DNA from 3 places in the Streptomyces sp. NBC_01515 genome. Region 3 is predicted to be linked to each of the others. Evidence: riboswitches for the same ligand, from Rfam matches in the RefSeq annotation. Region 3 holds a riboswitch; each other region holds the start of a gene.
What was found. A riboswitch is a leader RNA that binds a small molecule or an ion and turns the genes downstream of it on or off. The one in region 3 is predicted to bind cobalamin.
Positions count from the first base shown of each region.

Region 1: another riboswitch for cobalamin. It lies ahead of OG407_RS13825 (cobalamin biosynthesis protein); the one in region 3 lies ahead of metE (5-methyltetrahydropteroyltriglutamate--homocysteine S-methyltransferase).
Region 2: another riboswitch for cobalamin. It lies ahead of OG407_RS02255 (ABC transporter substrate-binding protein); the one in region 3 lies ahead of metE (5-methyltetrahydropteroyltriglutamate--homocysteine S-methyltransferase).

Region 1 covers NZ_CP109416.1:3,123,241-3,126,507, reverse strand. The annotation lists gene OG407_RS13830 (cobyric acid synthase) at 1-888, opposite strand, end outside; gene OG407_RS13825 (cobalamin biosynthesis protein) at 885-1,826, opposite strand; cobalamin riboswitch at 1,926-2,068, opposite strand; gene OG407_RS13820 (hypothetical protein) at 2,203-2,424, opposite strand; gene OG407_RS13815 (anion permease) at 2,459-3,267, opposite strand, start outside.
Region 2 covers NZ_CP109416.1:584,655-587,921, forward strand. The annotation lists gene OG407_RS02245 (ABC transporter ATP-binding protein) at 1-18, opposite strand, end outside; gene OG407_RS02250 (FecCD family ABC transporter permease) at 15-1,028, opposite strand; gene OG407_RS02255 (ABC transporter substrate-binding protein) at 1,025-2,086, opposite strand; cobalamin riboswitch at 2,140-2,353, opposite strand; gene OG407_RS02260 (universal stress protein) at 2,526-3,267, shown strand, end outside.
Region 3 covers NZ_CP109416.1:8,813,286-8,816,552, forward strand. The annotation lists gene metE (5-methyltetrahydropteroyltriglutamate--homocysteine S-methyltransferase) at 1-1,555, opposite strand, end outside; cobalamin riboswitch at 1,693-1,919, opposite strand; gene meaB (methylmalonyl Co-A mutase-associated GTPase MeaB) at 2,035-3,018, opposite strand; gene scpA (methylmalonyl-CoA mutase) at 3,015-3,267, opposite strand, start outside.

The DNA of each region.
Region 1 (3,267 bases), 5.7 Mb from region 3:
CTCCGGCCGGTCCACGAACCGCACCACGACACCCGGTTCGGCGGCCAACGCGTCCACGTCGGTGAAGTTGGACATGAGGGGGATCGCGCAGACGGCGACCCGCAGCACGTCCTCGCCGACCGGCGGCGCGGTGTTCGACTCGCGCACGGTGCCGCGCAGCGAGATCCGCAGCCCGTCCTCCTCGTCGATCCCGAGCCCGTGCCGGAACGGCAGCACGCCGTACGTCCGCCGCCCGGTGAGGCCGAGCAGCATCTCCAACCCCGGTTCCAGCAGCGATACATCGCCCCGGAACTTGTTGACGAGGAACCCGGCGACGAAGGCCTGGTCCTCGGGGCTGAGCAGCGCGACGGTCCCGAAGAAGGAGGCGAAGACGCCCCCGCGGTCGATGTCGCCGACCACGAGCACGGGCAGTCGGGCATTGCGCGCGATGCCCATGTTCACGATGTCGGTCCGCCGCAGATTGATCTCCGCGGGCGAACCGGCCCCCTCACAGATCACCGCGTCATACGTGCCCCGCAACTCGGCGAGACAGTCCAACACGGTCCCGAGCAGGGCCTCTTGCCGCCCGCCGTGATAGCCGCGGGCACTCATCTCGCCAACGGGCCTGCCCATCAGCACGACTTGGCTGGTGCGGTCGCTGCCCGGCTTCAGCAGCACGGGATTCATCAGCGCGGTCGGCTCGATCCGGCACGCCTGGGCCTGCATGGCCTGCGCCCGCCCGATCTCGGCACCCTCGCGCGTCACGAACGAATTCAGGGACATGTTCTGCGCCTTGAACGGCGCGACCTTCACACCCTGCCGCACCAGCCACCGGCAGATCCCGGCGGTGACGACACTCTTCCCGGCGTCCGAGGTGGTGCCGGCCACCAACAACCCACCGCCGCTCATGACTTCAGCCCCTTCACCAGCAGCCGCCCGGCGACACTGACCCCGAGCGCGAGCAGACCGACGCGCCGGGACAGCCGTACGGCACGCGCGATGTCCGGTACGGCGACGGCGCGTCCGTCGCCGTTCAGCACGGGCCGGTGCTCGACCCGGCCGCCGTAGGAGAGCGTCCCGCCGAGGCGTACGCCGAGGGCTCCCGCGAAGGAGGCCTCCACGGGGCCTGCGTTGGGGCTGGGGTGTTTGCGGGCGTCGGTGCGCCAGGCGCGGGCGGCGCCGCGCGGGTCGCCGCCCGCGACGGTCGCGAGGGCGGCGGTGAGGCGGGCGCCCGGCCAGCCGGCGACGTCGTCGAGGCGGGCCGAAGCCCAGCCGTAGCGGCGGTACTTGGCCGACTTGTGGCCGACCATCGCGTCGAGGGTGTTCACGGCCCGGAAGCCGACCAGGCCCGGGACGCCCGCGATGCCGCCCCAGACCAGGGCGCCGACGACCGCGTCGGAGGTGTTCTCGGCGACGGACTCGACGACGGCCCGGGCGATCCCGTCGGCGTCGAGGGACTGCGGGTCCCGCCCGCAGAGGTGGGGGAGCCGGGCCCGCGCACCGTCGATGTCACCGGCCTCCAGCGCCCGCCCGATGACCCCGGCCTCGCGCGCGAGGGAGGTCCCGCCGACGACGGCCCAGGTGGCGGCGGCGGTGAGGGCGGCAGAGGCCGTACGGGACGGTCGTAGGGCCGAAGTGGCCGCGGCGGCGAGGGTGATGGTGCCACCGACGCACACGGCGGTGTGCAGGGCGCCCCAGCCCCGGTGGTCGCGCCACAGCACCTGTTCCACGGCGCCCGCGGCACGGCCGAAGGCGGCGACCGGATGCCCGCGGCGGGGATCGCCGAGCAGGTGGTCACCGAGGAGGCCGGCGGCGGCGCCGTACGCGAAGACGCGATCGGCACGCATCGGGTCAGCCGATCGCTGGATCGGACACGGTGCGGGTACGGGACCTCGAACGACAGCCGAGCATGGCGATATGTCCTCACTCAGGGTGTCCACGCCCTGGTTCGACGAGACCGGCGGTGAGAGTTCCTGGCTCCCGGGGGTGTCTACCCCGGTGACAGTGGCGGGACCGCGCCGGATTCGCACCGGCTTCCTCTCCTGCCGCCGTATATGGCTCCGGCAGTCCACCATGCTGTTGGAAGGGCCGTCAACTTGCTGTTGACCTGCGGGGACGGAGTGTGCTGATGCCCACACGCGAGGGATCGGAGGGGTCACGCGGACGTGGGGTGCGGGACGGCGATCCGTCCCGCACCCCACGTTCCGTTCGACTGGCGGCCGGTCAGGCCACGATCAGATAGATCCCGTACGCCACCGCCGCCGCGCAGGCCGCGAAGCAGGCGTACGCGCCGGTCAGGGCGAGGGGCGCGGAGTCGCCCTGGGCGGTGGCGCGTTCGCGGCGGGAGAGGCCGACGATGCCGAGGGTGAAGACGGCCACCAGGGAGACGGTGGCGACGAGGCTGACGCCGAAGACGGAGCCGAGGGCTGCCCAGTCGATGTGCATGCTGATTCGTTCCTTCGTGTCCGGGGCGCGGGGCTCAGACGGCGGCGGCCGGCGGTGTCGCCGGGTCGGACTGCACGATGGGGGCCGGGTTCACGGGCGGCGAGGGGATCGTCGCCGTGAGGCCTTCGGAGAGGGCGACCGACGGGGGCGGCGGGGTCACGGCGGCGATCGCGGTGGTGATCACGCCGGCCGGTTCGTCGATCTCGTTGACGTTCGAGGCGTCGACGACCTGGCGGCGGGAGAGCAGCCAGATGCCGGCGCTGGAGGCGACCAGGAAGACGGCCACCAGCGCGGTGCCCCAGTCGCCGAGGTCGGTCACGGACTCGGCGAGCGCGCCGACCAGCGCGGCGGCCGGCAGCGTCAGACCCCAGGCGACGAACATCCGGGTCGCGGTCGACCAGCGGACGACCCCGCCCTTGCGGCCGAGGCCCGCGCCCATCACCGAGCCGGAGACGGCGTGCGTGGTGGAGAGCGAGAAGCCGATGTGCGAGGAGGCCAGGATGACCGCGGCGGCGCTGGTCTGGGCGGCGAAGCCCTGCTGCGGCTGGAGGTCGGTCAGGCCCTTGCCCATGGTGCGGATGATGCGCCAGCCGCCGATGTAGGTGCCCATCGCGATGGCGAGGCCCGCGGAGAGGATGACCCAGGTGGGCGGGTCCGAGTCGGGGGCGATGGAGCCGCCGGCGATCAGGGCCAGGGTGATGATGCCCATCGTCTTCTGCGCGTCGTTCGTGCCGTGGGCCAGCGAGACCAGTCCGGCGGAGGCGATCTGGCCGGCGCGGAAGCCCCTGTCGGCGGCCTTGCCCCCGGCGTTGCGGCTCAGGGCGTAGGAGAAGCGGGTGGCGA
Region 2 (3,267 bases), 8.2 Mb from region 3:
CGGAGCGCGGGTGCTCATGTCTTGCTCCGACCTCGGTGCAGGACAATCACGAACGCGGGTACGCCGATCAGTGACGTCACCACCCCCACCGGCACCTCCTGGGGATCGACGACGGTACGGGCGAGGGTGTCCACCCACACCAGGAAGACGGCTCCGGTCAGCGTGGTGACCGGCAGCAGTCGTACATGCCCGGAACCGGTCAACGCACGGGTGACATGCGGCAGGACCAGGCCGACGAAGCCGATCGCCCCGGCGCAGCTGACCAGGACGGCGGTGAGCAGCGCGGTGGCGCACAGCAGGATCAGCCGGGTTCGGGCGACGTTCACGCCGAGGCCTGCCGCTGCCTCCTCGCCGAAGGCGAACGCGTCCAACGTGGTGGCATGGCCCAGGCAGACGACCAGCACGAGCGCCAACGCGCCCGCGCACAGCAGCACTTGACCCCAGTCCGCGCCGGACAGCGAGCCGAGCAGCCAGAAGAGCACACCCTTGGTGGTCTCGGCGTCCGCCGACGTCAGCACCGTGAACGACGTGAGCGCGGAGAAGAGTTGCATGGCCGCCACGCCGGACAGCACCACCCGGTCCATGCTCGCGCCGAGGCTGTGGCTGAGCAGCATCACCAGCCCGAAGGAGAGCAGGGCACCGACGAACGCGCCCGCCGCCAGCGACACCGCCCCGCCGCCCACCCCGAGCACGACCACAGCGACCGCCCCCGTGGACGCCCCGGACGAGACGCCGAGCACGAACGGGTCCGCCAGCGGATTGCGCAGCAGGGACTGCATGACCGCGCCGCACAACGCGAGCCCGGCACCGCAGACGGCGGCGAGCAGCGTGCGCGGCATGCGCAGGTCCCAGACGATGCCGTCCCTGAGCGGGGCGAGCGTGCTCTCGCCGCCGCCGAGGTGGGACGCGATGGACGCCCACACGTCGGCCGTGGAGATGTCGGCGGGGCCGATGGTCACCGCGAAGGCCACGGAGACCAGCAGCGCGATGAGCCCGCCACCCGTCAACAGCAGGGTGCGGACGGTCACTTGGCGAGTCCGAAGTCGCGCAGGCCTGCGGCGACCTGCTCGATCCCTTCGACGGTGCGGATGGAGGGGTTCATCGCCTGGCCGCTGAGCAGGATGTACCGCTTCTTCTTGACGGCGGTGAGGTTGCGGGTGGCCGCGTTGGTCTCCAGGAAGTGGATCTTCGCCTTGGCGGTCTCGGCGGTCTGCGACTTGCGGGTCAGATCGCCGAGGACGATGACGTCGGGGTCGCGGTCGGCGACGGTCTCCCAGTTGATCTGGGGCCACTCGTCGTGGGTGTCGGAGAAGGCGTTCTTCGCTCCGACGGTGCGGGTGATGGCGCCGGGGGCGCCGCAGCAGCCCGCCAGGTAGGGCGACTGAGCGTTGGCGAACCAGTACATGAGGGTGGTGTCGGAGGCGTCGAGGCCGGTGGTGGCCTTGGTCACCCGCGCCTTCAGCTGGGCCACGAGCTGGTCGCCGCGCGCCTTCACGCCCATCGCGCGGGACAGGTCGCGTATCTCGCCGTAGACGCTGTCGAGCGTGAGCGGTGTGCTGCGCGAACCGTCGCCACCGCTGTCGTTGTCCTTGCCCGCGCAGTCGGACGGCGAGACGTACGTCGGCACGCCCAGCTTCTCGAACTGTTCGCGGGTCGCGACTCCGCCCTTGCCGAGCGTCGAGACGAAGGAGGCGGTGACGAAGTCGGGTTCGGCGTCGAGGACCTTCTCGAAGGAGGGGGCGTTGTCGGCGAGGCGCGGCACGCTCGCGTTCGCCTTCTCCAGGCCCTTGAGCACCGGGTCGGTCCAGGTGGCGGTGCCGGCGATGCGGTCGGCGAGGCCGAGGGAGAGCAGGATCTCGGTGGTGCCCTGGTTGAGGGAGACGACCCGCTCGGGGGCCGACTTCACCGTGACCTTGTGCCCGCAGTCGGTGAGCGTGAGCGGGAAGCCCGCGGCGGACTTCTCCGTCTCGCCGTCGGCGCTGTCGCCGTCGGATCCGCCGCACGCGGTGAGCAGCAGGGCGGGCGCGACGAGGAGGGCCGCGGTACGGCGGCGCAGTGGGACGGGGGCGGTACGGATCACGGGCATGCCTTGCCTGTCGGGGCTCGAACGCGGAGCCTGGCCTACGAACTCCCCCTCGCCGAGGGCGAGAAGGTGCCAGCAGGTCTTCGGACTCGGGTTCGTCCGGACGGGGCGCCTTCCCGGCGCGTCGCACACCGGCTCCCTCGGCCGGCCCGCGTCGCCCCAGTGGCGTGGATTGCCCCGCCCGTCCCCCTCACCGCTGCGCGTCAGTTCCGGATTCCCACCGGATTCCCTGGCCTCGGTTGTGGCGCGACTGGCCCGGCCAACGTATCAAGATCGGCGGTCGGCTCCCGCTGCGGGGTGCGGCACGGAGGTGCTCCTGAACCACTGCCGCTCTGTACCGGTACCGCTGGACTTTCCCCCGGTTCCGTCCGACCCCTGTGCGGCACGCTCCGCGCGGCGGATCGTAGAGGCCCCGACCCGCTCGCACGGAGGTCCAACGGCCATGGCCCAACTGATCGTTGTCGGTGTCGACGGTTCCGCGGACAGTCGCATCGCGGCCGACTGGGCAGCAACGGAAGCCGGGTTGCGTGGACTCGCCCTGCGGGTCGTCCACGTCTCGACACTCCCCGACGAGCAACTCCTCACCACCTGGCCCTACTTCCGCGAGCCCTCTCCCGACGCCCTCGTCACGTCCCTCGCGAAGGACCACCCCGAACTCCGGGCCGAGGTGGTCGCCCTCACCGGAGAGGTCGTGCCGGCCCTGCTCCCCCTGACCGCCGAGGCGGACTGCACGGTCCTCGGGCTGCGCGGTACGGGCGGTTTCGCGGGCCTGGCCCTCGGTTCCGTGGCCCACGGGGTCGCCGAGCACTCCGAGCGGCCGGTGGTGCTGGTGCCGAGCGGGTCCGTCCACAGCCGTCGCCCGCGGTCACCGTACGGCGTGACGCTGGGGGTCGACGGCGGCGAACTCCCCGGCGCCGTCGTCGACTTCGCCTTCGACGCCGCCTGCCGACGCGACACCGGCCTGCACGTCGTCCACGCCTGGCGGCTGCCCTCGCCCGCCGAGCACTGGATGCCGTACGCACCGCCCGAGAAGGACCGAGGACGCTGGGAGGACCAGGAGACGCAACGCCTCTCGGACGCGCTGCGGCCCTGGCGGGAGAAGTATCCGCACGTGGGTGTCTACGAGGATCTCCGTCTCCAGAGCCCGGCGGCCGCCCTGGTCCAGGCGTCGGTCCCGGCCTCGG
Region 3 (3,267 bases):
TGGCGAGGTACCCCGTCAGCTGCTCGGCGAAGTACTGGACCATGTCGTTGCGTTCGGGCTCGCCGTGCACGAGGACGTCCAGGCCGGTCTTCTCCTGGAAGGAGATGACCTCGCCGATCTCCGCCCTGATCCGCTCCTCGTAACCGGCCGTGTCGATCCGCCGCGCCCTCAAGTCGGCCCGCGCGGTGCGCAGTTCGGCGGTCTGCGGGAACGAGCCGATCGTGGTCGTCGGCAGCGGCGGCAGCCCGAGATGCGCACGCTGCGCCGAAGTCCGCTCGTCGTACGGCTGGGAGCGGCGGCCGTCGGCATCCGTGACCGCGGCGGCCCGCGCCCGTACGGCCGGGTCGCTGGTGAGCGCCGAACCGGCTCGGGAGGCCAAGTCGGCGCGGTTGGCGGCGAGTTCGGCGGTGATCGTGTCGGTGCCCTGGGTCAATCCCTTGGCGAGCGTGACGATCTCGGCCGTCTTCTGCCGTGCGAACGCGAGCCAGCGCAGGATCTGCGGCTCGATGTCCCGCTCGGCGGTCGCGTCGAGCGGCACATGGAGCAGCGAGCAGGAGGCGGCCACGTCGACCCGGTCGGCCAGACCGAGCAACGTGCCCAGTGTGGCAAGGGACTTGGTGAGGTCGTTGACCCAGACGTTACGGCCGTTGACCACGCCCGCGATCAGCCGCTTGCCGGGCAGTCCGCCTACGGAGGCGAGGTCGTCCAGGTTGGCGGCGGCGGCCTCGGTGAAGTCGAGCGCGAGGCCCTCCACGGGCGCCTTCGCGAGGACCGGCAGCGCGTCGCCGAGCCGGTCGAAGTACGAGGCGATCAGCAGCTTCGGCCGGTCCGTGAGGGCGCCGAGGTCGCGGTACGCGCGGGTGGTGGCGCTGAGTTCGGCCGGGGTGCGGTCCTGGACCAGGGCGGGTTCGTCGAGCTGCACCCATTCCGCGCCCGCCGCGCGCAGGTCGGCGAGGACCTCGGCGTACACGGGCAGCAGCCGGTCCAGGAGGGTCAGCGGATCGAAGTCCGTGGCCACCCCGGGCGCGGGCTTGGCGAGCAGGAGGTAGGTGACCGGGCCGACGAGCACCGGGCGGGCGGTCAGGCCCAGGGCGAGAGCCTCCTTCAACTCCGCCACCTGCTTGGTGGAGTCGGTGGTGAAGACGGTGTCCGGGCCCAACTCGGGCACGAGGTAGTGGTAGTTGGTGTCGAACCACTTCGTCATCTCCAGCGGCGCCACGTCCTGCGTGCCGCGCGCCATCGCGAAGTAGCCGTCCAGCGCGTCGAGTTCGACGGCGGCGCGGTGGCGTTCGGGGATGGCGCCGACCATGACGGTGGTGTCGAGGACGTGGTCGTAGTACGAGAAGTCGCCGGTCGGGACCTCGTGGATGCCGGCCTCGGCCAGTTGCTGCCAGTTCGTGCGGCGCAGTTCGGCTGCGGTGGCCCGGAGGGCGTCGGCGTCGACGCGGCCCTTCCAGTAGCCCTCGATGGCCTTCTTGAGTTCTCGGCCCTTGCCCTGGCGGGGGTAGCCGTAGACGGTGGCCCGTGCTGCCGCGGCTGCGGACTTCGGTGTCACGGAAATCTCCTTCGCGAGATATCTCCCTGGATCCCGGTGTCGGGACGTGAGCGCGAAGGTTCGTAGACCGGGGGATGGTGACCGCCCGTGTGTACGCCGACCCGCCCACGAGGTCACCGGGATTCCGCGCGCGAATGCTTCGCGTGCGGGCAGGTGGCAGGTCTTCGGACTTGCGGGCACGGCCTCCGTTTGGACCGGAGGTCACCTACTGGCCGTCGCTTCCCAGGTCCTGTTGTGGGGCCCAGTGCGTATGACGGCGGTCGTTCCCGCTTACCGCTGCGGGGCAGTCCCGGAATCTCACCGGGTTCCCTCTTGCGACGCGTCCGTCTGGCTGACGGGGCGAACCAGCTGCGCGGCCAGCCTAAAGGGTTTGGGGTGGGTGCGTCGATTTTTGGCTGACGGCCGGTGGGGGCTGGTCGCGCCCACGCGGCGGAGCCGCAAATCGATACAGCCCCGCGCCCCTAAAAAACAGGGTGGGGTCAGTTGGGCGGGGTTCCGAAGGCTCGGAGGATTTGCTCGGCCGCCAGGGTTGCTGTCAACTCGCCCTCGCGTACCTGGCGTTCGAGGTCCGGAGCCAGCGCGCGGACCGTCGGATCTGAGTGCAGGCGGCCCAGGAGTTCTTCTCGGACCATCGTCCATGTCCAGTCCACCTGCTGCTCGCTGCGTTTGGCAGCCAGGCGGCCCGTGGAGTCCAGCAGTGAGCGGTGTTGTTCCAGGCGTTCCCAGACCGTGTCCAGGCCGGTGCCCTCGCGTGCGCTGCAGCTCAGTACCGGCGGGGTCCAGGCCGCGTCGGCGGGATGCATCAGCCGTAGTGCGCCTGCCAGTTCACGTGCCGCGCTCTTCGCGTCGCGCTCGTGCGGGCCGTCCGCCTTGTTGACGGCGATGACGTCCGCCAGTTCCAGGACGCCCTTCTTGATGCCCTGTAATTGGTCGCCGGTGCGGGCCAGGGTCAACAACAGGAAGGAGTCGACCATGTTGGCGACCGCCGTTTCCGACTGGCCCACGCCTACCGTCTCGACGAGGACGACGTCGTAGCCCGCCGCCTCCATCACCACGATGGACTCGCGGGTCGCCTTCGCCACGCCGCCCAGCGTGCCGGCGGTGGGGGAGGGGCGGACGAAGGCGGCCGGGTCCACGGCCAGGCGTTCCATGCGGGTCTTGTCGCCGAGGATCGAGCCGCCCGTGCGGGTCGACGACGGGTCCACGGCCAGCACCGCGACCCGGAAGCCCTGTGAGGTCAGCAGTGTGCCGAACGCGTCGATGAAGGTCGACTTGCCGACGCCCGGTACGCCGCTGATGCCGATCCGGCGGGCCTGGCCGCTGTGCGGGAGGAGTTCGGTCAGCAACTCCTGGGCCATGACCCGGTGTTGGGGTTTGGTCGACTCGACGAGGGTGATGGCGCGGGCCACCAGGGCCCGCTTGCCGTCGAGTACGCCCTTCACATAGGTGTCGACCTCGATCACGGGGTGTGCCCGAGGTCGGCGGCCAGGCGCTGTACGAGGTCGTAGGCCGCGTCCGGGATCACTGTCCCGGGCGGGAACACGGCCGCCGCGCCCATCTCCAGGAGGGTGGGGACGTCCTGGGGTGGGATGACTCCGCCGACCACGATCATGATGTCCTCGCGGCCCTCCTCGGCGAGGGATTCCTTCAACGCCGGTACGAGGGTGAGGTGTCCGGCGGCGAGGGACGACACCCCGACGATGTGTACGTCC